3 regions of the Neobacillus sp. S1227 genome follow, and region 1 is predicted to be linked to each of the others. Evidence: riboswitches for the same ligand, from Rfam matches in the RefSeq annotation. Region 1 holds a riboswitch; each other region holds the start of a gene.

Region 1 (9,864 bases):
TGCCCTGCCAACCATCATACACGAACTGCACATAACAGCCAGTAAAGGCTCCTGGATTGTGTCGGGGTACTCCATTGTGTTTGCCTTATCAACAGTCATCTTCAGTCGATTATCCGATTATGTGCCGATCCGGAAGCTCCTGTTCGTTGGTCTAACCTTACTTGGGGCGGCATCCATCCTAGGTTTTTTCACCCATAGATTTGGTATTCTTATGGCTGCTCGTTTGATACAGGCAAGCGGTGCCGGTGCCGTGCCAGGATTAGGTATCGTATTGGCGAGCAGATACGTGCCCTTCGAACGCCGTGGGCGGGCCATTACCATTATCGCATCAGGAACATCTCTTGCTTTTGCATTGGGACCAGTGATTGGTGGAGTAATCACCCAGTTTATTGGCTGGAATGGACTTTTTCTTATTACCTGCATGGTTATTCCATTGGTACCGGTATTGTGGAAGCTGCTGCCACAAGAAAACCCCACTGAATTCAGATTTGATATTTCCGGTGCAGCCCTTACTGCAATTGCAGTGGTATCGTTGTTGGTTTGCGTCATGCAATTGTCCCTATGGTTTCTGCTCCTAAGCTTTGGTGCACTCGCCGTGAACATATGGCACTTACGCAAGGCGAAAAATCCATTTGTACTCCCCAACCTGTTTCTACATCACGGTTACCGCAAACTTCTAGTTGTTAGTTTTTGTGCTTTTATCCTGAATATGTCGATGCTTTTTATGCTGCCTTTATTGTTGGCGGATGGGTTTCATATGCCTGCAGGAGCTGTAGGGTTGATGATGTGTCCTGGATCGTTATTATCCGCCATTATGATTAGGAGGGTTGGAAGATGGATTGACCAGTATGGTAATTACCGCTTCCTCATCATCGGGCATTTTCTTATGGCTGCAAGTATCGTTATGATGACATTGCTGGTACAAGTATCTCCATACATCATAATGTTTGGTTATATCATATTCGCTCCGGCTCTTTCGACGATAATATCGGCTTTGTCGAATGAGGTATCTCGCATTTTAGCTAAGGACCAGATTGGTTCTGGTATGGGGTTAAGTCAACTCAGCCAATTTTTTGGAGGCTCATTAGCAGTCGCAATTTGTGGCGTATTAATCAGCTGGCAAGCGAAAATACCCTTTATTTCCTCATTTCAGCACATCTATGTTTTGCTGATTATCGTTCTCGTGGCTTCTCTCTTCATCCTTATCTGGTATGGAAAGAGAGCACATAAAGCAGAAATAAATATTCAAGTTTAATAGATTCTAATCATAATAATAAATTTGGAAGGTGAAGATTGTGAGTCGCTTAGAAGGTATGAAGAAAATGATGACAGGTGAAGTACCTATTGCACCAGTTGCGGAAGTACTTGGGTTTCAAGTGGTAGAAGTGGAAGAGGGTAGAGTTGTGATTGAAATGGAAGCTTCTGATCGGTTACATAACCCAATGGGGACGCTGCACGGAGGGATACTGTGTGACATTGCGGACGCTGCGATGGGATATGCTTTTGTCACAACGTTAGCCGAAGACGAACTGTTTACGACCGTCGAAATTAAATTTAATTTCCTTAAACCAATTTTTAAATCGAAGCTTCGAGCAGAGGGGAAACTCATTAAGAAAGGCTCTACAGTAGGATTGCTGGAATGTCATGTATATGATGAAAAGGGAAGTCTTGTGGGGCATTCAACTAGTACATGTATGATATTAAAAGGCAATCCTGAACGAAAGAGAGTGCAGCTAAAATAAAACGTGGGGAAGGTTCTCATGCTTCTGAAACATGAGAACATTCCCCTTGTGTCACCCAAATGGCGGGTTTGCTGGAAAATAGAGCAAAGCCTTTTTTATGTGAATTTTGGTGGGGGTTAATCGTAGCGGACTTGATCTTCTCCTTCAACAATTAATTCTAATTCTGTTAAAAAGTTGAGCTGAAGCGGTGCGGGTAAACGCTCGATTATTTTAGTGATTTCAGGAAGATTTTCTGCATCATCGATGGTGGCTGGCGGTTGGTCCAGCTGCCGATACCAAACCTTTAATTCGTCAATAAACTCATAAAAATGCAGTTCAAACCGTTCGGCACATTCTTCGCTATCATCCTCTGAAGCGGTCTTCATCATTTCCCAATCTTCAAGAGCAGCTTCCAGTTTTTCATTAACACGATTTATCACATCATCACTCCTAGGTTTTTATTATCTAAGAAAGGCTGTGCACCAACGTTCCTCCAACAAATTCCTACTATGGTTCTGAGTATACAGAAGCGTACCCTATAAGACAAAGGATTCGTCACTTGTTAAGACTATTGGTCTAATTCGTAATCCTCAAATCATATGCATGAATATAACGGAATAGAGGTGGGGGAATGAAAGCAGTTGTGTACACGAAGTACGGTACTCCCGATGTTCTTAGCTTAGGAGAGGTAGATAAACCTACACCTAAAGATGATCAGGTACTGGTTAAGATTCACGCAGCATCTTTGAATTTTGGCAATCTAGTTCTTTTAAAAGGTAAACCGTTTTTAGCACGCTTTGCCTTTGGTCTGTTAAAACCAAAATACTCGATACCAGGAGGCGACATAGCAGGCCGGGTTGAGGCAGTAGGCAAATTTGTTACACAGTTTCAGCCAGGACAAGAGGTGTTTGGAGACCTATCCGCCTGTGGTTGGGGCGGTTTTGCTGAATATGTATCTGTTCCAGAAAAAGTATTAGCGTTAAAGCCAGAAAAGCTGTCATTTGAAGAAGCCGCGGCGGTACCAATGGCAGCAGTTACAGCCTTACAAAGCATACGTGATAAGGGCAAGATTCAAGCAGGACAGAAGGTTTTAATCAATGGTGCCTCAAAGCATTCAAGTATTTTGAACAGGGGCATGCACAAGGTAAGGTAGTTATTTCAGTTTGAAAACTATTATTTTGACGTAAATTTTTGTATCTTTCAAAAGTTCGGTATCATAAAAAGGTTTTAATAATCCCGAGCCGTTAGATCATTCAAAAGTTTGGTAGCATAGAAAGGTTATATGACCCCGAACTAGCGAATCATTGAAAAGTTCGGTAGTATAGAAAAGCTATATGCCCCAAAACCGATGAATCCTTAAAAAGTTTGGTAGGATAGAAAGGCTATATGAGCCCGAACCGATGAAACCATAAAAAGTTCGGTAGCATAGAAAGGGTATATGAGCCCGAACCGAAGAATCCTAAAAAAGTTCGGTAGCATAGAAAGGGTATATGAGCCCGAACCGAAGAATCCTAAAAAAGTTCGGTATCATAGAAAGGCTATATGAGCCCGAACCGATGAAACCATAAAAAGTTCGGTAGCATAGAAAGGCTATATGTGCCCGAACCGATGAAACCATAAAAAGTTCGGTAGCATAGAAAGGGTATATGAGCCCGAACCGAAGAATCCTAAAAAAGTTCGGTAGCATAGAAAGGGTATATGAGCCCGAACCGAAGAATCCTAAAAAAGTTCGGTAGCATAGAAAGGGTATATGAGCCCGAACCGAAGAATCCTAAAAAAGTTTGGTAGGATAGAAAGGGTATATGAGCCCGAACCGATGAATCCTAAAAGTTCCGTATCATAGGAAGGTTCTATAAGCCCGAACAGGCGAATCATTGAAGGTTCGGTCGAATAGAAAGGCTAAATGAGTCCAATGACTTGTTTTAAACGTTTTCTTTTTTACAACAAAAAACACCGCATTTGCGGTGCGCATGAATTCTAATTCTTTTTAATAGGTAATGTAAGTTGAAAGGTAGTATAATGATTACCTGATTTACATTCTATTTCACCGTGATGTTTTTCAACAATATTCTTACATACGAATAAGCCGATACCGGTACCTAGTTTCTTCGTAGTGAAGAAGGGCTCGAAAATTAAGTGTACTGTTTCAGGATCAATAGTAGGGCCATTATTCGAAATACGAATCTTGATTTGCTGATTATCTATATTTGTTTGGATATCAATTTTTCGCAGATGTTCTTCTTCACACACTGCGTCAACGGCATTTATTAACAGGTTTAGAAAAACTTGTTTTAACTCATTTCTATCGCCAGTAACACAAATATCGGCATCGATATTTGTACTAATATGGACATTACCGTCGACGATGCTTGGATAGAGGAAATCAAGCACTTCTTCTATTAATAAATGGATGGTTATATCTTCATTCTGGCTTTCTGCCAGCATGTTCAGTTTGGAAGTATGAAGGAACTGAGTAATTCTGAACTTAAGCTGCTCTAATTCTTGGCTGACGACATCTAAATAAGGTAGATTAGGATGCTCGTGTTTTAATAGTTTTATAAAGCCCATAACGGAAGTTAGCGGATTGCGAAATTCATGAACAAAGCTCGAAGACATTTGTCCAAGAATCGCCAACCTGTCCTTATGTGTTTGAGAAATAAATAAATTTTGTTCTTGTAGTTTCTTATCTTTGATCTCGGTGTACTTAGAAACAGCATAATAACTGAATAAATCAAACTGTTTATTGACCAAGTCAATAGTAGACTTCAGATATTCTTGGGTGAGTTCGGAAAGGTTTAAGTATTTAATAATAATACTCCTGCCCAGATTGACATTATAAACAAATTCCCCAATATTGATATTAGCCTCGACGCGTTCCAAGGCTACTTTGTGAGCTAAGGATTTAACATCTTCATCTGAGAATCCATTTAAAATAGAATTTATTATGAGATGGTACATTAAATACCCATTCTTTAAAATTAGTCCCGGATTATCCTTGTGGTGATGTATAATAATTTCCTCTTCCCAAAAATTTAGAAACTTTAGTTCATTCTCAATTAGAAATTGGCCAACTTTTTTATCCATACAAAGCCTGCTTTCCACTATATTAAGCTGATTATAGCATAAAAATTTGATGAATGGGGATGGTTCTCATATCTCAAAATAGGTATATATATAAAATATTTCAAAATAATTTGATTAAAAGGACGGGCAAATATTCAGTTTGAAATGTTTGACTTTTCTGATTAATGTGTTAACATAAACCCATAAAAGGTATATGTTCAAATGAATATGAATCAAATCTGCTAGAGGTGCCTTTTTAAAAGGCTGAGATTGAAGTGTGACTTCGGGACTCTATGAACCTGATCTGGTTAATACCAGCGTAGGGAAGTGGACAACGGGATTTTTGGAGAGCAAAATTTTCATTTCTAAATTTCGGCCACTTTCTTACAAAAGGAAGTGGCTTTTTGTTGTGCCTGTTTTGCGCTTCCATAGACCAGAGAAATCGAATCAAAGGGGGGCTTGTATTTTTACTAGTCTAAAAGAAAAAGAGCTGCATCTTATATCCAATGGCAATATGCCGATTGACCAGTTGGCTGAAATAGCTAAGAATATTCATCCATTTGTAACTGCACTGCACTTGCGTGAAAAACAAAAATCAGCAAAGGAACTTTTTCAAGCAGTCGAACTTTTAACAAATGTAAACGTCCCACCTGCAAAAATCGTGATTAACGATCGGGTAGATGTTGCAATCGTGGCAAAGGCCCTTGGGGTTCAATTAGCCTATCATAGTTTGGACACTTCATGTGTAAAAGAACATTTTCCTCAACTACGGGTCGGGACTTCCATTCACTCCTACGAGGAAGGACAACAGGCAAAGGAGAAGGGTGCTGACTACCTTTTATACGGGCATGTTTTTCCCTCCCAATCAAAACCGGACAAGCCCTCAAAAGGGCTTCGGGAATTGACTAGGCTTACCCAAATGGATATTCCGGTGATTGCCATTGGCGGAATAACACCAGAGAATACAGGGCAGGTAATCAAAGCGGGGGCAAACGGGATTGCTGTCATGTCTGGTGTGTTAGAAGCGAGTGATCCCATTCTAGCCGTAAAAGCTTATATCAAAGTATTGAAAAATTATTCGGGGCAGGAGGTAAGAACATGAAGGTTACCTTAAATGGCAAGTTGACCCAAATACCAGACAATAACATATTTGTCTCAGATGTTCTCAAGCATTATAAAATCCACGATAAGGTAGTGGTAGTAGAAGTGAATGGTGAAATATTATCCAAGTTAGAACACCAAAGTACTAGATTAGCAGATAAAGACCGAATTGAAATAGTTCATTTTGTAGGAGGCGGTTGATATGTTAAAAATTGGTCCATTATCCTTTCACTCTCGTTTGTTGCTAGGAACGGGGAAGTATCCAAGCTTCGACATCCAAAAGCAAGCGGTCGAAGTGTCTGAAGCAGAAATCCTTACATTTGCAGTTAGACGGATGAATATTTTCGAATCGAGCCAGCCGAATTTCTTAGAGCAGCTTGATACCAATAAATATACGTTACTGCCAAACACAGCAGGAGCGAAAACAGCTGCAGAGGCTGTCCGAATCGCTAAGTTAGCAAAAGCTTCAGGCTTATGTGACATGATTAAAGTTGAAGTGATCGGCTGTGATAAAACGTTACTTCCTGACCCGATTGAAACGTTAAAGGCCACCGAAGAATTGGTGAAGGAAGGCTTTATTGTACTCCCTTATACCTCGGATGATGTGGTGTTAGCCTGGAAACTTCAAGAAGCAGGCTGCCATGCTGTCATGCCAGGGGCGTCGCCAATCGGTTCTGGTCAAGGGATTATCAATCCGGTAAACCTCCAGTTTATTATTGAACAAGCCGTAGTCCCTGTCATTGTCGATGCGGGCATAGGATCGCCTGCTGATGCTGCTTGTGCAATGGAATTAGGAGCTGATGCGGTGCTATTAAATACTGCAGTTTCAGCAGCAAAGGATCCGGTTAAAATGGCAAAAGCGATGAAATTGGCGATTGAAGCGGGAATGCTTGGTTATGAAGCAGGCCGAATTGAGAAAAAACGATATGCGACAGCCAGCAGCCCTAAGGAAGGAATGAGTATCGGGTGAATGATCGATACTCTAGGCAAGAGTTGTTTTCACCGATAGGAAAAGACGGCCAGCAGCAAATTCTCAATAAACATGTACTCATCATTGGAGTTGGGGCACTTGGATCTGCAAGTGCTGAAGCACTCGTCCGGGCTGGCATCGGCAAATTAACCATAGTGGATCGGGATTATGTCGAGTGGTCCAATTTACAGCGGCAACAGTTATTTACAGAGGAAGATGCGAAAAATAGAATTCCAAAAGCAATCGCGGCCAAAAATCGGTTAACAGCGATTAACTCTTCTGTGAATATTGAGGCCATCATTGCACATGCATCAGCCCTAGAGCTTGAAGTCTGGGCAAAAGACGCAGATCTGATAATGGATGCAACGGATAATTTTGAAACAAGAATGATGATAAATGATGTCTCGCAAAAAGTCGGAGTTCCCTGGATTTACGGTGCTTGTGTGGGAAGCTATGGCATTTCCTACACGATCATTCCTGGAAAAACGCCTTGCCTTTCTTGTTTACTTGAAACAGTTCCTCTGGGAGGGTTAACCTGTGACACAGCAGGTATAATTAGTCCAGCCGTAAACATGGTTGTCTCCTTCCAAATAAGTGAAGCATTGAAAATTATGGTTGGAGATATGGATTCATTAAGAAACAAACTTGTTTCCTTTGATTTATGGAAAAACCAATATAGTGCAATTAAGGTAGATAAGTTGAAGAACAAGGGTTGTCCTTCTTGCGGGGAGCGGCGCACATATCCATATTTATCATTTGAACATCAAATGAAAACGGCGGTCCTTTGTGGAAGAGATTCTGTCCAAATCCGCCCATCCGTTCCAAGCGTGCGTGACTTGGAAGCATTAGAAAAAATATTGGCAAAACAAGCAGGTATCGTACATCTAAATCCGTACCTTCTGTCTTTTACCGTCAATGCTAATCGGTTAGTTATTTTTAAAGACGGAAGAGTTTTGGTACATGGCATCAAGGATGTTTCGGAAGCGAAAGCGCTGTACCATCGATACTTGGGTTAAAGACAATAAAAATGATTTAGGCACGTTTCCGATAATACGGACCGTGCCCTTTATTTTTTACAGTTCAGATTTTTCAATTCTTCCTCAACCATTTTGTCTAACCGCTCAATCATCCTTATGGCTTTATCATGATCCATTTTTCGATAATGGTGCATGCCGCCTTGCTCCTCGTCCACCTCATCGGCTAATTTGACAATTTCCTGTAATGGTGTACGGTTGATGAAACCTTCCGGCATATAAGAATCTGTATGGAATAAAACGGCCAGTGCAATTTCTTTGGCTATAATCGGATTTTCTCCCAGCCGAATCAACAATTTATGGGCTCTTTCTGCCCCCTTAATTGCATGTATATCATTCTGTTTATATAAATCATAATCCCATTTGCCATTGCGATACCAAGTGTAATGACCCATATCGTGCAGCAACGCTGCTTTCGTTGCCAGGTCAACAGAAACGCCGCGTTCTTTTGCCAACTTAAAGGCATGGTAGGCACATGCAATAGCATGTACAATTCCAGACCGGCTTAAATATTTTTTTGCAATATGATGATTGAAAATTTGAATTAATGTTACTTCTCTCATTTTAATCACCTTCTTAAAAATTGTTATCTTGTATTATAAAACAATTAATGTTGTTTTGTTAGAAAAATTCTTGATTTGACAGAAATATTTATGGAAGACAATAGAATGGCTGCTTAAAGAGAAGAAGGGTTTTTTCAAGGAGAGGGATTCAACATCGTTGATGACTTTCTTTTTTTATCTTTTATTTTTCATAAAATTCTGTTAGAATCACTCCGATAGGAGGTGTCTTACATGAGCAACAACATAACCGAACTGCTAGGTCCTCCATACGATCAACTTATGGATGCCAAGGTAGATAAAAGCCCTAGTGAAGTCGTGATCACGAATAACGATGGCGAGACATTCTACATAATTTCAGCTGAAGAATACGAAAATGGTCCGAAACAACAAGGGTATAAAATCGTTGTAGCAGAAGGGGAGTAATTTTTTACTCCTCTTTATTTTTTGATTTCATTTTCTAAAATATTCCTCGATCAAATTTCTTCCAGGTTCATTTTTTTGATGGTTAATCGGAATAATAAGGGTGGAGGTGATTGGATTGAAAAAAGAAAACAAATTTCCTGTAGCGATGAATGATATGGGGACACCCGCAGAAATGAGTCCTGTCGAAGATTTAACGGATGCAGATACAAAGGCACCAATTGTCGAAGTTAATCAACCGGTTGATGCACAGGATCCACTTGAAATAAGAAGCCGCGGGTCAGTGACTGTTTTGTAGACTAAAAATAAAAACAGGTAAAACTCTTAAGTTTTACCTGTTATATCACTTTATTAATTTGCACATGAAATGGCTGTAAGCCAGGTTTTGTACTTCCGTACTGCAAACAGCGCCAAGCCTCGTACAGGAAGTAGTAGTCATCTATCTATCAACCATTGGTTGATCCATCCGTTAGGTTCATTTCCCGCGGGATGGTGCCCCGACCAAAATTTGGGTTGCTCGCTCGCGGGGTTTACCCGTTCCACCTTTTCCGTTTCCAGAAAAGCATCGTCACTGTGGCACTTTCAGGTTATTCTCAGCATATCCCTAGAGACTTAGCATGATTTCACCGCCGTCAGCCAATACAAGGATTGACTGCCCACCTTTGCAGATGGCACGAACACTACAGGCATCTCAGCACTGTGCGAGCCTGGACTTTCCTCAGCTCCTAAAAAGGAACCGCGACTACTCACCATTCCATATGTCCCTCGCATAGAAGCGACAATATCTAATATAACAGGAATACGATTTAAAATCCATGGTAGATAATTCCATTGATGCCGAATTCATATTCGAATTAAAGTGAACCAATAAAACAATTGTGGAACAATATTGGTTCCATTGCCTTGGTGCCTTCACTCACACAGGCATTTTGATGGACAGATAGCATAAAATCAGCAAATTGAAAATATTTATGTAGGAGTACAAGCAATCG
Region 2 (9,864 bases), 1.2 Mb from region 1:
ATGGACTTTTGGCTCTTGGGGCATCACCGGTAATGGCCAATGCTGCTGAGGAAGCAGCAGATATGGCACGGATCGCTAATTCGCTAGTTTTAAATATTGGTACGTTAAATCCGAAAACGGTAGATTCGATGATTTTGGCAGGGAAGGCAGCCAATGAACAAGGCGTTCCGGTTATTTTTGACCCGGTGGGTGCAGGGGCAACCCCGTATCGGACGGAAACAGCGCAAAGAATCATGAGGGAATTAAAGATATCCATTATTCGCGGGAATGCCGCTGAAATTGCCAATGTCGTTGGCGAGAAATGGGAAATCAAAGGTGTTGATGCGGGGACCACAAATGGTAATATTACCGCTCTAGCCATGTCTGCTGCAGAAAAATTAAACTGCATCGTCGTCATCACAGGGAAGGAAGATGTCATTACGAATGGCAGGTCTACTTACGTTGTGGATAATGGGCATCCATTGTTAACAAAAGTGACAGGGACTGGCTGCTTGTTAACTTCAGTCATTGGTGCGTTTACCGGGGTGGAAAAAAATTTAATGCAGGCATCTGTTGCTGCAGTCTCGATATACGGAATAGCCGCAGAAAAGGCAGCGGAACTAACGGTGCAATCAGGCCCAGGAAGCTTCCAAATCGAATTTTTGAACCAGCTTTCGAAGGTTGCTTCAGATGACATCAATCTCTATGCTTCCATAAAAAAATTAGCTGGAGGAGAGTAATAATGAAAAAGGCGTTAACAATTGCAGGTTCCGATTCTGGCGGCGGAGCAGGAATTCAGGCCGATCTAAAAACGTTTCAGGAGTTAGAGGTTTTTGGAATGTCTACAATAACGGCTGTTACTGCACAAAATACATTAGGCGTCCATGGAGTTTATCCGATGTCAGCCGAAGCGGTTATCGAACAGATGAAAGCCATTGGTGAAGACATGGGAACTGATGCGGTGAAAACGGGCATGTTATTTAATGCGGAAATTATCGAAGCTGTATCTGTTAACCTTACAAAATATCATTGGGATAATGTTGTTGTCGATCCTGTAATGATCGCAAAAGGCGGCGCTTCCTTGCTGCAAACGGAAGCAATCTCCGCCATGAAAAAGTTTTTATTACCGCTTGCCAAAGTGGTTACCCCGAACATACCTGAGGCAGAGGTTCTATCCGGGATGTCTATACGTTCAGCGGAAGATAAGCGGGAAGCAGCAAAAAAATTACATGCCTTAGGCGTACAAAACATTGTTCTGAAAGGCGGCCATGATGAAAACCCTTCAGAATCAACAGATCTCCTATTCGATGGAAAAGAATTCTTTACCTTTACAAGTAAGCGAATTCCGACTAAGAACACACACGGCACTGGCTGCACTTTTTCAGCAGCTATTACCGCTGAACTGGCTAAGGGAGCAGATGTATATCAAGCGGTCATCAAGGCGAAGGATTTTATTCAGGCTGCAATTGAAGATGGAATTGTGATTGGGCAGGGACATGGGCCGACAAATCATGGTGCATACCGGAAAAGAATCATGGAGATGGTTCAATCATGATAAACTTACGCGAAGCCTTGAAAGTATATTTTATTATGGGAACAGCTAACTGCAGGAAGGATCCGGTTGAGGTATTGAAAGAAGCCATCGCTGGAGGAATTACGCTTTATCAATTTCGGGAAAAAGGCGAAGAGGCATTAATCGGAAAAGATAAATATGCTCTTGCGAAAAAACTGCAAAGCCTATGCAAAGAACACAGAATTCCGTTTATCGTTAATGATGATATTGAACTGGCAATCGCACTTGACGCAGATGGGGTTCATATCGGTCAGGAGGATGAACCGGCAGAAACAGTCAGGCGTCAAATTGGCGATAATAAAATTCTTGGTATATCCGTTCATACGCCGGAGGAAGCAGATGCAGCCCTTAGCGCCGGTGCCGATTATTTCGGAATTGGACCGGTTTTTCCAACGAAAACGAAGGCCGATGCAAAGCCATCAAGAGGGACTGCACTTATCGAGGAACTGCGAAGCCAAGGAATTGCTGTACCGATTGTCGGAATTGGTGGAATTACAAGTGAAAATGCGGCAACGGTCGTGGAAGCCGGAGCAGATGGTGTTTCAGTTATTACCGCCATCAGCCTTGCCGATTCACCGCTCATAGCTGCAAAGGATTTACGAAAAAGTGTAGGGGGAGTAAGGAAATCATGAAAAAAACGTATAAACTTACGTTAACTGCTATGATGATTGCGATGGGGACTCTTTCAAGTAACCTGGTCGTGGTACCGATTGGCTTTACAAAGGTTTTTCCAATTCAGCATTTTTTGAACGTTCTTTCCGGGGTTCTGTTGGGGCCATATTATGCCGTGGCCCAGGCTTTTGGTGTTTCCCTGCTTCGGAATATGATGGGGACGGGTTCGCTATTCGCATTTCCCGGAAGCATAGTCGGGGCGTTTCTGGCCGGACTATTATTTTGGAAAACTAGAAAAGTCTACTTTGCTGTTATAGGAGAAGTGGTTGGGACGGGAATTCTTGGGGCATTGCTTTCCTATCCAATTGCAACCCTAATCCTCGGGCAGAAAGCGACGCTATTCGGGTTTATCCCATTATTTATTTTCAGTTCATTTGCCGGAGCGCTGCTTGGATTTGTGATTTTAACAATTTTCTTAAGGAAGAAAGTGCCTCTAAGCGAGAAAAATATCACCATTACTAAATAAGATCTCACTAGGGGAAGCCTAAGCAGGCTTGAGATGGAGTACAGCTCCGAACCCTTTGAACCTGAACTGGTTGAAGATACCAGCGGAGGGAAGTGGAACGATCATAACCCACTCTTTCCATTGCTATATAGAGTGGGTTTATTTTTTTATAAAACTAGAATGGATTTTAGGAGGCTTTAGGAATGGTTAATATGGAAGATTTCATAGAAACAATTGGACAAGAAGTGGAGGCTAGGGAAGCCGAACTGCTTAAACTTTTGAGCGACTTAATTGCGTTTCCAACTGAAAGTCCTCCGGCTCGCAATACAACGGGAATCCAGGAATTTATTAAAAGCTATTTAAGAGATTTAGGATTTCAAACTGATATGTGGGAAGTATATCCGGGGGATTCGAATGTGGTGGGAATTTTAACAGGTGAATCCTCTGAGCAATATAATAGTTTAATTGTCAATGGACATGTGGATGTTGCTGAGGTTGGCGACGAGAAGGAATGGGGGTCTGACCCGTTTTCAGCCAGAATCAAGGATCCTTATATTTATGGACGGGGCGTTGCCGATATGAAAGGCGGTATTGCCGCCTCCCTCATTGCTATAAAACTTTTAAAAGAGCTTGAGGTTCCGCTTAATGGAGATTTGCAGTTTCAGTCTGTTATCGGAGAAGAAGTTGGCGAGGCAGGAACTCTTGCTTGTTTGGAAAGGGGCTATTCTGCTGACTATGCAGTAGTCGTAGACACAAGCGACTTACATATCCAAGGGCAGGGCGGCGTCATAACCGGCTGGATAACGATTCAAAGCAAAGAAACTTATCATGATGGGATGAGAAGAAGGCTGATTCATGCCGGCGGGGACGTCAATGGTGCCAGTACGATTGAAAAAATGATGAAAATAATAGAAGGCCTTCAAGAGCTTGAACGCCACTGGGCTGTGACAAAAAGCTACGAAGGTTTTCCACCAGGGATGAATACGATTAACCCTGCTGTGATCGAGGGTGGAAGGCATGCGGCGTTTGTTGCTGACCGCTGTGCTTTGTGGGTGACCGTTCATTTCTACCCAGATGAGGATTACGAAGAGGTTATTAAGGAAATTGAGCAGCATATTGGTGCCGTTGCAGCGGCCGACCCATGGCTTCGAGACAATCCTCCGGAATTTGTTTGGGGTGGTAAATCAATGATAATCGATCGTGGTGAAATATTCCCTTCCTTGGAGCTTGATTTGGACCATTCGGGAACTAGATTGCTGGCAAGATCCGTTGAAAAAACGCTTATAAAAAAGCCTGTACTTGATATGTCATCGACCGTAACAGATGCAGGCTGGCTTGGCCGAGCAGGAATTCCGACAGTTATTTTTGGGCCGGGAAAACTAGAGGATGCCCATGCTGTAAATGAGAAGGTCGAGATTCGGCAATTGTTAGATTTCACAAAAGTGTTAGCTCAATTTATCGCTTTATGGTGCAATACACGAAGGGAGTCGTAAAGCCAATGAAATTTTCTGATCGGCTTTTTGAAAAAGTTAAGGGCATTTGGGAGAAAACGCATGAGCATCCATTCGTAGTCGGATTGGGCAAAGGAGATCTTCCTGTCGAATCATTTATTCGCTATATGAAGCAGGACTATATGTTTCTTATCGATTATTCCAAGTTGTTCGCCTTCGGAGCTGTGAAGGCGAAAGATGTTGGGACCATGGCGGCTTTTGCAAAGCTTTTGGATGAAACATTAAATGGTGAAATGGACCTGCACCGTGAGTATGCGAAACGGTTTGGAATTAGCGAACAAGAACTCGAAGACACGAAACCAACTCCTATTAATTTAGCGTACACTCGCTACATGCTGAATGTGGCTCAAAATGGTTCCTTAGAGGAATTAATATCAAGCCTGCTCCCATGTATGTGGAGTTATTGGGAGATTGGCAAAATGCTAGCAAAAAACTATCAAAATTCTAGCAATCATCTATTATTCGGCGACTGGGTCACGATGTACTCTTCTGCTGAGTTTGGGTCGCTGGCTCTCTGGCTACTCGATTTGCTAGACCAAATAACGGAAGGAAAACCAGAGCGAGAATTGGCGGTTTTAGAAGAGCATTTTCTCACAACATCCAGGTTTGAGTATATGTTCTGGGATATGGTCTACGAGGGAGGCGAATGGCCTGTCTAATTCATCTATGTTACACATCGAAGATTTAACATATACGTATGATCGGGAAGAGCAGCCGATTTTTCAACAGCTCTCTCTCGATTTAAAGGCGGGGGAGTTTGTTTCGCTTATTGGTCCAAGCGGCTCAGGGAAAAGTACACTTTTTAAATTAATTACCGGACTGCTTAAACCAGGCCAGGGAAAAATACAAATGGCTGGGGACCTATCCTCAGGAAGATTAGGAAACGTTGGCTATATGCCGCAAAAAGATTTACTGCTGCCTTGGCGGACTGTAATGGAAAACGTGCTGTTGCCCTTAGAAATCGCGAAAGAGGACAAGCGGGAAAAGTCACACGAAATCCGTGCTTGGTTATCCCGTTTTGGCCTAGAGGAATATGAGAATGCTTATCCAGATGAATTATCAGGGGGAATGAAACAGCGTGTAGCCTTTTTACGGACCATTATGACAGGCAGGGAACTTTTATTGTTGGATGAACCGTTTGGGGCGCTGGATTCGTTAACGAAACGAACAATGCATAGCTGGTTATTGGGGCTATGGGGTGAGCTTCAAAAGACCGTGCTGTTCATTACACATGATCTCGAGGAGGCAATTTTATTAAGCGATAGAATTCTTCTCCTTCAAAATGGAGGAGTCCAGGAATATAAGCTCAACTTGCCAAGACCACGAAATTCAGAATCTATTTATCAATCAGAGTTTATTTTGATGCGTAAGGAATTGGAGCGGCTGATACATCATGAAAAGTAAATGGAAAAGATGGGCCGGAGAATACGGTTTGTTTTTGCTCACGGCCGTGTGTTTAATCAGTATTTGGCAGTGGGTAGTTGAAGCCGGAATGGTGCCTTCATTTATACTGCCTGCACCTACCGCAATCGGCGAGTCACTTGTGAACAATCGTGAGATTCTTTTGGGCGAGCATTTACCGGCGACATTCTTAGAGGTTTTGATTGGCTTTGGACTTTCGCTCATAGGAGGGCTGCTTATAGGCGTTGGTATGCATTTTTCTAGAATATTAGAAAAAGTGCTTTATCCTTTTCTAATCATCTCGCAAACGATCCCGATGATAGCCATTTCGCCAATTTTTATCATGTGGTTCGGCTACACTATTTGGAGCAAGGTGGCGGTGACGATATTGGTCGCCTTTTTCCCAATCGTTGTTAGTACTTATGACGGGTTAAAGACAGGCGGAAGCGAATATCGTGAATTACTGTTAACAATGGGGGCCGGACGCTGGACAATTTTTCAAAAGGTGCAGGTTCCGATGGCTTTGCCATCCATCATGTCCGGGTTAAAAATGGCGGTGGTTTATTGTGTCGTCGGGGCCACCATTGGTGAATGGCTAGGGGCAAGTGAAGGTCTGGGATATTTTAGCAGACGGATGTCTTCGAATCTCCAGGCAGAATCGGTCTTTGCAGCCATTTTTCTGCTTTCTTTAATGGGAATTGTGTTGTTTTTGTTTATAAGCTTACTAGAAAAAAGGTTAATAAAAAATAAGATCCGTTAATTAGTGAAAGGAAGTCATTATTGTGAAAAAAAGTTTATTAATTATGGTCAGTTTCCTGCTTCTGTTGGTTAGCGCATGCGGGAAGGCCGGGGCCGATAAGTCCGCAGGTAAAGAGCAGGGCCTCCAGAAAGTCAGCTTGATGCTTGACTGGTATCCGAATGCCGTTCACTCGTTTCTTTTTGCTGCACAAGAAAAGGGCTATTTCAAAAAACAAGGACTGGATGTCGACATTCAAATGCCTGCAGACACGAACGATCCTTTAAAACTTGTGGCTGCTGGAAAATTTGACATGGCGATCAGTTACCAGCCTCAAGTATTAGTAGCGCGTGGAGAGGATATTCCTGTCCGGTCATTTGCTGCTATCGTTAGACACCCGCTTAACCAATTAATGGTTGCAGCCGATAGCCCGATTCAATCACCGAAGGATTTGGCTGGACGGACCATCGGCTATCCCTCGATTCCATTGGATGAAGCAATCATTCAAACGATGGTAAAGGCAGATGGCGGAGATGCTGGAAAGATAAAAATGGTCGATGTCGGCTGGGACTTGATTCCGGCGATGGCTACGAAGAAAACCGATGCTTTGATTGGCGGTTATATCAATCATGAAAAATTATTGCTTGATAAAGAGGGACACCCAATGCGTACATTAAATCCAGCAGATTATGGTGTACCAGACTATTATGAATTGGTGCTGGTGGGAGGCGACAAGGGGTTAAAAGAAAAACCTGAAGTGTTTAAGAAGTTTATGGCCGCAATAAGAGATGGACAAAAATATGTTGCGGACCATCCGGAAGAGGGGTTGTCCATTCTATTAAAGCATGAAGACAAATCATCACCACTGGAAAAGGACATCGAGGCGAAGAGTCTCGAAATTCTGCTGCCGTTGATGGATGCAGGAGATAAACCATTCGGCTACCAAGATCCTGTGGTCTGGGAACATGCCGCTGCATGGTTAAAGGATACCAAAATTATTAATAAAGAGATCAAACCAGAAGATGCCTACATTAACTTTCAATAGAAAATAATCTTGAAAATTAAAGGATGTCAAGTTCAGGCATCGTAAGTGAACAAATGTCCACGAGCGGATGCCTGAACTATTACTGATATGTTAGAAAATATGAATAATTTGGGCGAGAAATCATGTTCATCAGGTAGGCTGAGTGGTTGGGGCTGGGTTTTCGTTTTTTGTTTAGGAAGTCTATGATGACTTTGGCGTTTCGGATTCCGATTCCATGGCCATAGTATTGATCGTCGCCGAAATAGATGACATTTTCCGCTCTCCAATGAGGCTCCTTTGGACTGAAATCAGGATTATTGAAATGAAGAGCATCTCCTGGTAAATAATCATTACCGAATTTTTGATAGATTGGCAAATCCTCATCAAATTGCCAGTCCATCAAATAAAGGCGATCAAACAGCAAATCAAACCGCGTTCTGCCAATTGAATAAAGAGTAGCAATATATAAAACAATGGCTATAGCAGTGGAACACTCAAAAGCATATAGCTTTCCGTTTTTTAAGATGTCTAGAATGGCAGTTGAAGGACTTGCCCCCGGCTTTAATAGGAACCCTCCGTTGACGAGACGGTCCCAATATTTTTTATTGCAGATTGCATAGGTAAAGGTTGTAAATATTACGCCGCTTTTGTTCAGTTCACGGGCAGCTCTCATCGTATTAGACCGAAAAGTCAGTTCGAATTTAAGCTGTTCCAAGGTGTAATACGAATATACCTCTTCATAAGCGGTCATTTGTTTTATTATTTTCCGCTGTTCTTGGCTGGTGATTTGTTTATAAAGCTCCTCAGCCTTAACAACCTGATGATTTATACGAATCATATTCTATCCCCCTAAATCAGATATCAGCCTACCTTTACATTATGAATAATCCCTAGTTGTGACACTTAAAATGAATTCTTTACTGCTTATTTTAAAAAACAAAAAGTTGGGATTAACCCCCCAACTTTAAACAAACCCATCATCACTATCGCCGTTTTTAGGCCAGTCAAGAAGAACATGTTATAATAAAAACACAAATCAAAATGGAAGGACGTGCAATATTTGGCAGCACAGCAATTTCAATTGACGAAAAAGAAGCCAACCCAATACATACCGCCAATAGGAGAATATGAAAGCTTTCAAAGTGAAGAGGATTTTAAAGGGAAGTTGAAGGAATGGGGGTTGTCAACAGCCAAAAAAGAATTTTGGTATAAGGACAGAGGGTTTCAATGCCTTGTTAGCATAAAAGGGTATGAAATGTACGGAAATCAAAACTACACCCTTATAATTGAATTTTCAGATGGAAACCTTAGCTGTATTCACCCCGCTTACTTAAAGGAAATGCAGCAGGCAAGTTTCGGGAAGGAAAGCATGCTTACGCTTGAGAATCGGGATGTGAAGGTAGAGGAAGCTGATGAATCAGTTAGTCAAGAGGAATCAGCAAAAATCAACCTGGAAAGTAAAGCAGAAACAAAGGAAATCAACTCCCAAGCTGAGACGGCCAAGCCGGCAAAAGTGAAAGAGGCTAAACCTAAAAAGGTGAAGGCCCCCAAAATAGAGCTGCCTGCGGATAAAGTGCATTTTACAGCCACTGTAAAGCAGTTTGCCCTGACTTACAATGCTTTTAATGAGGAAAACGATGAAGTCGTGGTCCTTGAAAATGTCCAAATTGTCCAGGAAAATCCTCTCGCCCTTGGACTAGCCTGGTGCAGCCACAGCAAAACACTGAAAAAATTCGAGCTTGCCCCTGGTGATATTCTCGAGTTCGATGGGAAAGTGGCCGCTAAAAAACTTGCAAAAGGGAAGGACGTTGCGGAGGAGTTCACTGTCGAAGTGCCAGTGTTATATAAAATTAATAATCCTTCAAAAATAACGAAACGATAAAAACAGGGACCTTTATTGGTCCCACAGATTGTCGAGAAAGGGTAAATTTCTCGACAATTTTTTATTTTGTCCAAACCTAAAATTTAGTTTATCCCTGCAAACTGGCCTGTTGATTTCCGCTCCGGGCACTCGCTTTCCGCGGGGAGCTCCTGGAGCCTCCTCGGCGCTTTGGCGCCTGTGGGGTCTCCAGTGACCTCTATATCCCGCAGGAGTCGAGTGCCCTCCGCTCCAATCAACAGGGAAGAAAATCCACTTAAGTATTGCAACACACATTTTCTATCCTTGATAAGTGTGGTGCAATCTTTTTCGTATTTTGGCAGGCTGCAGTAATGAAGAGCCTGTTCTTTTACATTATTTATTCCCGCAACCGGCAATAGCGAAGCCCATGCAGCTCTTTTGAATCTGCGAAGCTTCGCTCAATTTTTTTAAAAGCATTCTTCCCGATTTAAATAAGCGATAACCTTATTATTTCACGTTCAGGAGGCTCTCCGGCACGCCCGCGGAAAGCGAAGTGCCTGGAGCGCCAATCAACAGACTAATTGAAAAGCCTTATATTAATGATGTTATAACAAATTAACGCAGTGAATCGTTAATGAAAATGAATAAAATAAAAGGCTGCCGAAGGTTTTCGACAGCCTAAG
Region 3 (9,864 bases), 2.7 Mb from region 1:
ACCTTCTTTATCATGGATGATAATCTTAGGGCTAATTTCATAGAAAGGCTATATGCGCCCGGACCGCTGGATTTTTCAAATGTAGGGGTTCATAGAAAGGCTATATGTGACCGGACAGCAGAACTTTTCAAGTGTAGGGGCTCATAGAAAGGCTATATGCGCCCAAGTGTTCGGCACATACTGCGTGGCAATAAGCTATTCCTACGAAAAATGAGCCAGTCACTGTCCGTATATTGTAGATATCTCCCCAACAATATACGGATGGTGACTGGCATTCTTCGTGTTTTTTCGTACTTACCTGACTGAAACAATTGACTTCCGTTTATAGAACAACGAACCAATGATAAAGGCAATTCCGCCCCATAGGAGCATGATTCCAAATCCATACCAGAAGGGGGATGAAAGAATCGAAGTATGATAGACCATACTGTCTCTTAGACCATCAGCAAAATAGGTGAGCGGGAGGATGTTTGATATAGGCTGCAGCCATTCTGGCATGGTTTCAACCGGAAAGAAAATGCCGCTGACAAACATCATGAGGAAGCTGACAATGTTTGCTACACCCATATAGGCCTCATTTGTATTGCTAAAAGAAGAAATAAGATAGCCAATTCCATTGAAGGAAAGGGCTCCGATTAAGAAGACCAGGAGTAAGCTGGGAAAATTAATAAACAAATTGGCTCCAAATACGAAAACGCCAATTAACGATAGAAGGATGATTTGAATGGTGCTGAATAACAGGCGCATCACCATATCGCTAAGGCCAAAGATCCCCATTTTTGCAGGGGTCATCCGCAGCCTTTTGATTAACCCTTTTCTGCGCATATCCACTAAGTCCACCATTCCGAATAAGCCGCCTTGGGCAATCGATAAAGCAATCATCCCCGTTAAGAGAAAATCCGTATACTTTAATTCCGAACTGCCTGAAGAAATGGTTTCAAATTGCTGCTTAAAGATTGGGGCTGCACCCACTGCTTGCAAGTTTGCCTGCTGAATGAATTGATCCAGGACACCCGAAACGACCTGGGTGGATACACTTTGTTCATTTTCTTTGTTGACAATCAGTTTAATCGAGGTAGCGTTTGCTGATTCCGGCAAAATGATGGCAGCATCGACTTTCTTCTCTTTTACCAACACTTTTGCCTTTTTTTCGCTAGAAGGTTCATTTTTACTAACTTCAAGAATCGGAATTTGCTGTAATTGCTTAGCCATCATAGTCGACGTTTCATTTGGAGATTGATTAACAATGGCAACTTTGGTGCTAAAATCATCATTTGAACCGCCGCCGAATATCGTCATAAAGATAACCATTAAGATTACCGGAAAAAAAATCCCCCAAAACCACGCTTGTTTTTCTCGGAGTGTTAATTTTAATTGAGCAAGGAACATTTGCTTGAATTGCTTGAGGTTATTCATCTTAATCCCTCCACTCTTTGCCGGTATAAGCGATGAAGACATCTTCTAGACTCATTTCACGAATCGAAACTTGCTCGACTTGATAGTCCTTGTCTTTTGTGAATTTAAAAAGGTCAAATAGTAAATCCTCGGGTTTTATGGTCCATAGCTTAAGTGCGGTTCCTTCACGTTCTGTCCGGGTCACGGAACCAAGCGCTTTTGCAAAAAGCTCCGCATCATGGGCGGCTTTTTCTCCATCAAGGAAGGATAAACGAACCTCTCTTTCCTTTGTTAAATTTTCTATTAGGGCGGAGGGGGAATTCAGGGTGATGACCAACCCTTGGTCAACGATGCATACCCGGTCACTTAGCTTTTCCGCTTCTTCCATGTAATGAGTGGTGAGAATCGTTGTTTTCCCCAATTTCTTAAGCTCCAGAATAATCTCCCATACATTGCGTCGTGCCTGAGGATCGAGCCCGGTTGTTGGTTCATCCAGAAATACGATATCTGGATCACTAATCATCGCAAGCCCGATCGCAAGCCGCTGCCGTTGGCCGCCAGATAATTTCTTGACTTGATTCTTTCGATGTTCGTTCAGATTGACCAATTTGAGTATTTCTTCCGTTGAACGTGCCTTATCGTAAAAAGTAGCAAATAAATTCAAATTTTCTTCCGGTGTCAATAAATCAAACATGGCACTAGATTGCGGCTGGACGCCAATTTTCTTCTTAATCGTTACTGCATGTCTGTTCCAATTCAATTCACCAAACTGGATTTCACCATGATCCGGTGTAACCAAGCCCTCAATCATCTCAAGTGTGGTCGTTTTCCCTGCCCCATTAGGTCCGATGATGGTAAAAATCTCTCCCTCTTTTACAGAAAAACTAATATCTTTTACAGCATGAATGGAACCGAACGATTTCTTTAAATTCTGGACCTCTAAAATATTCAACTCACATCACCTTTCCTTAGAAACCAGCCACTTTGTCACATAAGTCCCAATTCCCAAAAGTTGCATACCACGTTATACCTATGATGTGAAATAGGAAAGAATTCTTAAATTTTATAGAAAGCTCAAGTGTGAGCAGCGAGAGGGCTTGGGGACGGTTCTGGTGCCTCGTTTTTTATTAAACTATTTATTTCTCTGTCGTCAAAAGCCCGAAATTTTGTTGAAATAAAAAATGGTTTTATAACCCCTTTTTGGGAATAGAAAAATATGTTATTATATATTTAGATAATTAACTAAATAATGAAGAAGGGAATATTATGAATGAGGTTTTTAAGGCTTTGGCCGACCCAACTCGAAGAAAGATACTTGATTTGTTAAAGGATCAGGATTTAACAGCAGGGGATATAGCTGAGCAATTTGATATGAGCAAACCATCGATTAGCAATCATTTAAAAATCCTGAAGTCGGCAGGATTGGTGGTGGATGAGAAAAAAGGGCAGTTTATTATTTACTCCTTAAACTCAACTGTATTGCAGGATGTAATCAAATGGTTATTAGACAAAAAGGGAGATGGGGTTCATGAAAAGAAATAAACTATTTTATATTGCACTAATTATTTCCTTCGTTCCGTTAGTGGTGAATCTTATTGCTTTTCCGCATATGCCAAATAAGATTCCGGTTCATTGGGGGCCAAGTGGGGATCCAGACCGGTATGGTTCAAGAATAGAGCAGCTTACCATGAGTGCACTACCCCTAGTGCTGTTTCTGTTTTTAAATTTTCTGCCGTCCATAGACCCGAAAAGGGACGCTTATAAAAAGCATAACGGCGCATATTCCATCATCAACTTTGTGGTTATCTTATTTCTCGCCATCACGAATTTACTGGGGCTGTTTAGTGGACTGGGATACGATGTGCCTTTTCAAAAAGTGGTACCAGTGCTAATAGGTATTCTCCTCATTGTTCTTGGAAATTTCATGACCCAAATTCGGCATAACTATTTCTTTGGCATTCGCACCCCGTGGACGCTGGCATCTGAATATGTCTGGAAAAAAACACACCGGTTTGGAGGATATGTTTTTGTCATCACAGGTCTAGTACCATTCTCGGCCATCTTTATAGGTCCGATGGGAATGTACATTTTCCTCGGGGCATTACTGGTGGGAATTGCCCTGGTCATGATTTATTCCTATTTGGTGTTCAAAAAGGAAAAACGTAAAGTGTAATTCTCAGAAGCTGAATGCATTATAACAGAAGGGGTATGCAAGTGCGCCATTACCTACTAATTTATATGGCCAAATACTTGTCCGCTATTGAGGTCACAAACTCCTTACCCCTGAGCAAATGAATAGATGATGGTTTGCTCTTATTGGGCGAATGGAATATCTTTGAAAAAATAAGATAATAAATGATAAATTTCATTGACTTTTTTAAAAAGCGTGTGTAAAGTGAATAATAACTTAATAGGAAGACCACTAGGGGAGCCTTTTTTGGCTGAGACAGAAGTAATTCTGGACCCTTTGAACCTGATCTAGTTCATACTAGCGTAGGAAAGTGGAGTCCGTGCATGGGTATATTTACAAATATTCTGCCGCTCCATTTTTGGAGCGGTTTTTCGTTTTTATAAGCAGACAATCGCTCCATTTAAAGTCTTCCCATTATCACTAATAAGGGGGAATTTTAATGAGTTTTTCAGCAGAATTAAGGAAGGAAGCAGGTCCGATCTTCGATGCAATTTTTGAACATCCTTTTGTACGAGGAATTGCGAGTGGTGATTTAAGAAAAGAACAGCTTATTCATTATGTTAAACAGGATTTTGAATATTTGAATTCCTTTATTAGAATCTATGGAATTGCCATTGCAAAATGTGAGAGCCGAGAGGATATGGAGATGTTTAATAAGCAAATATCATTTATATTAAACAGCGAAACCCATCCACATAATAACTTTTGTCAAGTAGCGGGTGTTCCATATGAGGAACTCCAAGGGTTTCCACTCTCACCATCTGCGCTTCATTACATACGTCATATGCTTACCATTGCTCATGAAGGAACATTAGGGGAAATTTTGGCTGTTTTACTGCCATGTCCATGGACATATTGGGAAATTGGAAAGAGATTGTTAAATGAGGTTAATCCCGACCAATCTCATCCATTTTATGAATGGATTCATTTTTATGGTAATCGGACAGATTCAATAACAACCAAATTTTGTGCCCGGATAGATGAATGGGCAATGGAAGCAACAGAAAAAGAAAAAGCAAAGATGAAAGAACATTTCTTAATTAGTTGTCAGCTTGAATATATGTTTTGGGATATGGCCTATAAACTTGAGGAATGGCCAGTACAAATGGAGGCGCTGAAAAGATGAATTGGAAGATGAAGGAGGTAGTGCTTACCGTCATTCTTTCTGTTGCTTGTGGAGTCATTTATTTAGGATGGTCAACTCTTTGGATTCCGATTTCTGCTATAGTGGGACCTATCGGCGCAGGTTTTATGTTTGGGATTTGGGTGATTGCTAGTCCAATAGTCGCGTATATTATTCGTAAACCAGGCGCTGCTTTTATCGCAGAGGTTGCGGCAGCAGCTGTTGAATTATTAACAGGAAGTCATTTTGGTCTTTCGGCATTGTTAGTAGGAGTTTTTCAAGGGATTGGATCCGAAATTGCTTTTGCTATATTTAGATATAAGCGCTACAACCTCATTACGTTAATGCTATCTGGTGCTCTAGCTGCGATTATGGGAATGGTGTATAACGTATTGGCTAATGGTTTTGGATTTTACACCAAAGGAGTATTTTTTACGACGTTAGGAATTCATGTAATAAGCGGAATCATTCTTGGAGGCTTGTTAGCGAAAGTAGTGGTGGATGCACTAGCTAAAACAGGTGTTTTAGAACAATATGAATTGATGAAAGAAAAAAGAAAAAAGGATGACATTCATGGAAATATTTCTGGGATGTAGAAATCTTTCTGTTCGTTTCTATCATCGTTCTGAACAGGTCCTTCGTAATATTACTTTATCCATCAATAAAGGAGAAAAAGTATTAATACTCGGACCAAGCGGGAGTGGGAAATCTACTTTGATTTCCGCTCTTGCAGGTATCATTCCTGAGCATGTTGAGGCGGATTTAAGTGGTGATGTTTACCAGAGGAGAAATGCCGGTGTTATGTTTCAAGAGCCTGACTCTCAATTTTGTATGCTTCGTGTCGATGAAGAAATTGCTTTTAGCCTCGAAAATCGCTCGATTCCTCGAAACGAAATGGACACCATCATTTCAGATTTAATGGAAATAGTAGGATTAGAGGTTGACCGGAGAACACCGATTGAAACACTATCTGGGGGTATGAAACAACGATTGGCATTAGCCTGTTTATTAGCATTAGAACCCGAAGTATTGTTTTTTGATGAACCAACAGCCCAACTAGACCCAGCTGGCAGGATGGAGATATTTGATTTATTGAAACAAATATCACAAAAGACTAACCAAACGATGGTATTTGTCGAACATGTTCTAGACGGCTGCATCGAATGGATGGATCGGGTCATTATGATAAATGAGAGCGGAAGCATTATGGCGGATGGAAAGCCAGAAGAGATTCTGCTTCATTATAACCGTGAAATGGTGGAATCTGGTATTTGGCGCCCTAAACTATTCCCATACAAGTGGATAGATGTTGTGGAAGATGCCTCACATCCTTTATCTATCAAACTGTCAAAAAGGCTTAAAACCGAACCTCTAGTAAGAGTGAATGAGGATACTTTGATTCGTACAGAAAATGTGGATATTGGCTATGGAAAGAAAACGATAGTGAAGGACATTAATATAACCATCCATAAAGGTGAATGGGTTTCCATCGTTGGAGCAAATGGAAGTGGAAAAAGCACTTTCTTAAAAAGTCTGATCCGTTTAGAGCCAATAAAGAATGGGACAATTCATTTTCAAAATACGGAACTTAAAAAATGGGCGGATAGAGAATTATATGAAAAATCAGGTTTTGTTTTTCAAAATCCAGAGCTTCAATTTATTACAGATACAGTATTTGAGGAAATTGCTTTTGGAGGCAGGCAAAGAAATTGGCAAGAGGAGCAGATTCATGCCAAAACCATTCAACTGTTACAGGAGTTTGGGCTGGAGTCTTATCACAATTCTCACCCTTTTACCCTAAGTTTAGGCCAAAAACGGCGGTTAAGTGTTGCCACTATGTTATTGTTTGATCAACCTTTATTATTGCTGGATGAACCAACATTCGGCCAAGATGAAAAAACAGCTAATGAACTTATTAAGCGATTAAAGGAGAGACAGGAACAGGGAACTACCATTGTAATGGTAACTCACGACATGGATTTAGTTGATACTTATTCCAATCAAGTCATTTTATTTAATAAAGGAAGAGTTTCCTATCAAGGGACACCATCCGGGTTATTTTCTAATCAAGATATTTTAAGTGAAACGGAGATTATTTCTCCTCTTCATTACCAGTTGATGCATGCAAGAGGGGAGCGGGTTCTTGTATGAAATCAAACGAATCCTTCCTTTCTTTCTTAAATCCTTCTATTAAACTACTCTCTCATTTGTTAGTTATGTTTCTGTTAATGACCGTAACTAATCCAAAAGTGACTTTTGGTATTTGGGTACTTGCTGTATTGATTGGTATTTTTTTAGGAGGATGGAGAATCACGTACCTTTTAAAAAGACTGCTGCCGTACTTAGGATTTTTTATCCTAGTCTTTTGGATGATGGCGGCTTTTGGAGAAGGTGAAGAAACCATTTGGAAATGGGCCTGGTTCCATGTGACAGTGGAAAGTGCGGATCATGGCTTAACCATTGCTTTAAGGATGCTGGGGTTTGTAACGTATGGATTATTATTTACATCTACCACCGACTTAACGTTGTTTATAATGAGTTTAATTCATCAGTGTAAACTTTCACCTAAATGGGCGTATGGGCTACTCGCAGGGTTTCGATTTATTCCGTTATTTCAATCTGAATTCAACCAAATGAAAATGGCTCATAAAGTAAGAGGTTACAAGCAAAAAAATAGCTCCAAGGCGTTTATAAAGTATGCATTACCCCTGTTTAGTCAAGGGATACGAAAATCTGAACGAATTGCTGTTGCAATGGAAGTACGTGGATTTACGGGTGCAAGGGATAGAACTTACTATCAGACCACTAGAGTAGTAACAACAGACTGGGCCTACTTCCTTTCTTTATTAATTGTTGTAATAGGGATTATCATTTTTATTAAGTGAAAGGTTAGAGAAAAAGGTAAAGTGTAATTCACCGGATTATACAAGAGGAGTAAAACAAGTGCCGGTCACGATCCTTAATTTGTTGATTTTCATCAGCATTGGGGTAGTGACTGGCACTTAAGAGGCATGGGGACGGTTCTCATGTCTCATTTTAAATTTTATCTATTTTTTCCCCCTAGTAAAAGGGGGGAATGACCCTTTTCGGGTACTAAACTCTGGACACAAAGTTATGATGCTGCTCTACATTAGTGGAAATTATGGTAAATTATAATAAAGTATTGTTTGAAGGTTTCTTAATTTGAAAAATCAAATTTATTTATTTTGTTAGGGGCTAGAACAAATGAATCAGAAAATTCTTCCAGCATTATCTAGTATGAAAGAATTCGAGAACTTTTTAAGAAGCCCGTTTGAGGTAGGGGTATTTTTAGAAGTACATATAGCTCAGTTAAAAAACGTTCATATGATGGCAGAGGCGCATAACAAGAAAATGCTTTTTCATGTTGATTTAATTCATGGCTTAAAAAATGATGAGTATGGAACAGAGTTTATTTGCCAGGAATACAAACCTTATGGTCTGATTTCAACAAAATCAAGTGTTATATTAAAGGCTAAACAAAAAGGAGTTCTTGCAGTTCAAAGGATATTTTTAATTGATTCTCACGCTCTTGAAAAAAGTATTAAGTTGCTTAAGAAAACAAAACCCGACTATATAGAGGTGTTGCCGGGAGCCTTGCCAAGCCTAATTAAAGAGGTGAGGCAGCTGATCGACATACCTGTTTTTGCAGGAGGCTTCATAAAAACTTCTGAAGAGGTACAAAACGCACTAGATGCTGGTGCACATGCGGTAACAACTTCTAATAAAGAACTCTGGAAATCCTTTATTTAGCCTTCACAATTTTGTGTAAGGTAGTTTCTATATCTGTTGTTGTGTAAAACTGGAAATAGCAAAGGAAAAAGTTGAATTTCTAAAAATTATAAATAAAGTAATTGACAACGATTTCAATCCTAGCGTATACTTCATGTAAATGTTAATAGTTGTGACGGAGAATAGGAGATTCACGCGGATAATACCTTATTAATGGTATGACCTGCCGAATCTTCTTTTTTTATACTTAAGATAAATATAATAGTAGCTTGATGATAACAGAATGAAGAATACTTGAAATAAATAGGGGGAGGAATTCAGATGGAAACTTATATATTATCCTTAGATCAAGGAACAACAAGTTCAAGAGCCATTCTTTTTAACAAAAAGGGAGAAATTGTTCATGCCGCAAAACAAGAATTTACTCAGTATTTTCCGAATCCTGGATGGGTTGAACACAATGCGAATGAGATTTGGGGATCCGTTCTTGCTGTCATAGCGTCAGTTTTATCAGAAGCAAATGTTAGTCCGGAACAAATTGCAGGAATTGGAATTACGAATCAGCGTGAAACCACTGTTGTATGGGATAAAGAAACAGGAACACCTGTATATCATGCTATCGTCTGGCAGTCGAGGCAAACAAATGAAATTTGTGAAGAACTGAAAGTGGCAGGCCAGGAAAAACTTATTCACGAAAAAACAGGTTTGCTCATCGACCCCTACTTCTCAGGGACTAAAGTAAGGTGGATTCTTGACAATGTTGAAGGTGCAAGAAAAAAAGCGGATGAGGGAAAATTGCTCTTTGGTACGATTGATACATGGCTAATTTGGAAACTATCCGGCGGCAGGGCACATGTAACAGATTATAGTAATGCCTCAAGGACATTGATGTTCAATATTCACGAGCTAAAGTGGGATGAGGAATTGCTGGAAATCTTGGGTGTACCATCTTCAATGCTCCCGCACGTGAGATCATCCTCTGAGATTTATGCACATACAATTGGTTATCATTTCTTTGGGAAAGAAGTGCCAATTGCCGGGGCGGCTGGAGACCAGCAGGCAGCCTTGTTTGGTCAGGCCTGTTTTGAAAAGGGAATGGGGAAGAATACATATGGAACGGGCTGCTTTATGCTGATGAATACCGGTGAAAAAGCAGTGAATTCTGAGCACGGTTTGTTAACAACCATTGCATGGGGATTGAACGGAAAAGTGGAATACGCTCTTGAAGGAAGTATTTTCGTTGCTGGGTCTGCTATACAATGGCTTCGTGACGGAATGAGAATGTTTAAAGATGCCAGCTATAGTGAAGAGTATGCAAAACGGGTCGAATCAACTGAAGGTGTTTATGTGGTTCCAGCCTTTGTTGGACTTGGAACACCTTACTGGGATAGTGAGGTAAGAGGAG

What was found. A riboswitch is a leader RNA that binds a small molecule or an ion and turns the genes downstream of it on or off. The one in region 1 is predicted to bind thiamine pyrophosphate.
Region 2: linked by a shared signal. The riboswitch ahead of ACZ5AE_RS12505 (acetylornithine deacetylase) and the one ahead of tenI (thiazole tautomerase TenI) in region 1 are both predicted to bind thiamine pyrophosphate.
Region 3: linked by a shared signal. The riboswitch ahead of tenA (thiaminase II) and the one ahead of tenI (thiazole tautomerase TenI) in region 1 are both predicted to bind thiamine pyrophosphate.

The regions. Positions count from the first base shown of each region.
Region 1 is NZ_AP038276.1:3,642,604-3,652,467, reverse strand. It holds gene ACZ5AE_RS18200 (MFS transporter) at 1-1,255, shown strand, start outside; gene ACZ5AE_RS18195 (PaaI family thioesterase) at 1,296-1,742, shown strand; gene ACZ5AE_RS18190 (hypothetical protein) at 1,859-2,161, opposite strand; partial or broken gene ACZ5AE_RS18185 (NAD(P)-dependent alcohol dehydrogenase) at 2,353-2,829, shown strand; gene ACZ5AE_RS18180 (histidine kinase N-terminal domain-containing protein) at 3,699-4,805, opposite strand; TPP riboswitch at 5,019-5,127, shown strand; gene tenI (thiazole tautomerase TenI) at 5,203-5,886, shown strand; gene thiS (sulfur carrier protein ThiS) at 5,883-6,086, shown strand; gene ACZ5AE_RS18165 (thiazole synthase) at 6,088-6,855, shown strand; gene ACZ5AE_RS18160 (thiazole biosynthesis adenylyltransferase ThiF) at 6,852-7,871, shown strand; gene ACZ5AE_RS18155 (HD domain-containing protein) at 7,922-8,452, opposite strand; gene ACZ5AE_RS18150 (hypothetical protein) at 8,684-8,875, shown strand; gene ACZ5AE_RS18145 (hypothetical protein) at 8,991-9,170, shown strand; RNA gene rnpB (RNase P RNA component class B) at 9,242-9,626, opposite strand.
Region 2 is NZ_AP038276.1:2,458,343-2,468,206, forward strand. It holds gene thiM (hydroxyethylthiazole kinase) at 1-719, shown strand, start outside; gene thiD (bifunctional hydroxymethylpyrimidine kinase/phosphomethylpyrimidine kinase) at 722-1,534, shown strand; gene thiE (thiamine phosphate synthase) at 1,531-2,184, shown strand; gene thiW (energy coupling factor transporter S component ThiW) at 2,181-2,690, shown strand; TPP riboswitch at 2,690-2,798, shown strand; gene ACZ5AE_RS12505 (acetylornithine deacetylase) at 2,882-4,162, shown strand; gene tenA (thiaminase II) at 4,168-4,839, shown strand; gene ACZ5AE_RS12515 (ABC transporter ATP-binding protein) at 4,847-5,584, shown strand; gene ACZ5AE_RS12520 (ABC transporter permease) at 5,574-6,341, shown strand; gene ACZ5AE_RS12525 (ABC transporter substrate-binding protein) at 6,364-7,362, shown strand; gene ACZ5AE_RS12530 (protein-glutamine gamma-glutamyltransferase) at 7,442-8,179, opposite strand; gene ACZ5AE_RS12535 (hypothetical protein) at 8,393-9,223, shown strand; partial or broken gene ACZ5AE_RS12540 (transposase) at 9,477-9,650, opposite strand.
Region 3 is NZ_AP038276.1:575,078-584,941, forward strand. It holds gene ACZ5AE_RS02865 (ABC transporter permease) at 295-1,416, opposite strand; gene ACZ5AE_RS02870 (ABC transporter ATP-binding protein) at 1,418-2,347, opposite strand; gene ACZ5AE_RS02875 (autorepressor SdpR family transcription factor) at 2,662-2,937, shown strand; gene ACZ5AE_RS02880 (SdpI family protein) at 2,924-3,568, shown strand; TPP riboswitch at 3,810-3,912, shown strand; gene tenA (thiaminase II) at 4,026-4,712, shown strand; gene ACZ5AE_RS02890 (ECF transporter S component) at 4,709-5,305, shown strand; gene ACZ5AE_RS02895 (ABC transporter ATP-binding protein) at 5,283-6,860, shown strand; gene ACZ5AE_RS02900 (energy-coupling factor transporter transmembrane component T family protein) at 6,857-7,594, shown strand; gene ACZ5AE_RS02905 (glycerol-3-phosphate responsive antiterminator) at 7,935-8,480, shown strand; gene glpK (glycerol kinase GlpK) at 8,781-9,864, shown strand, end outside.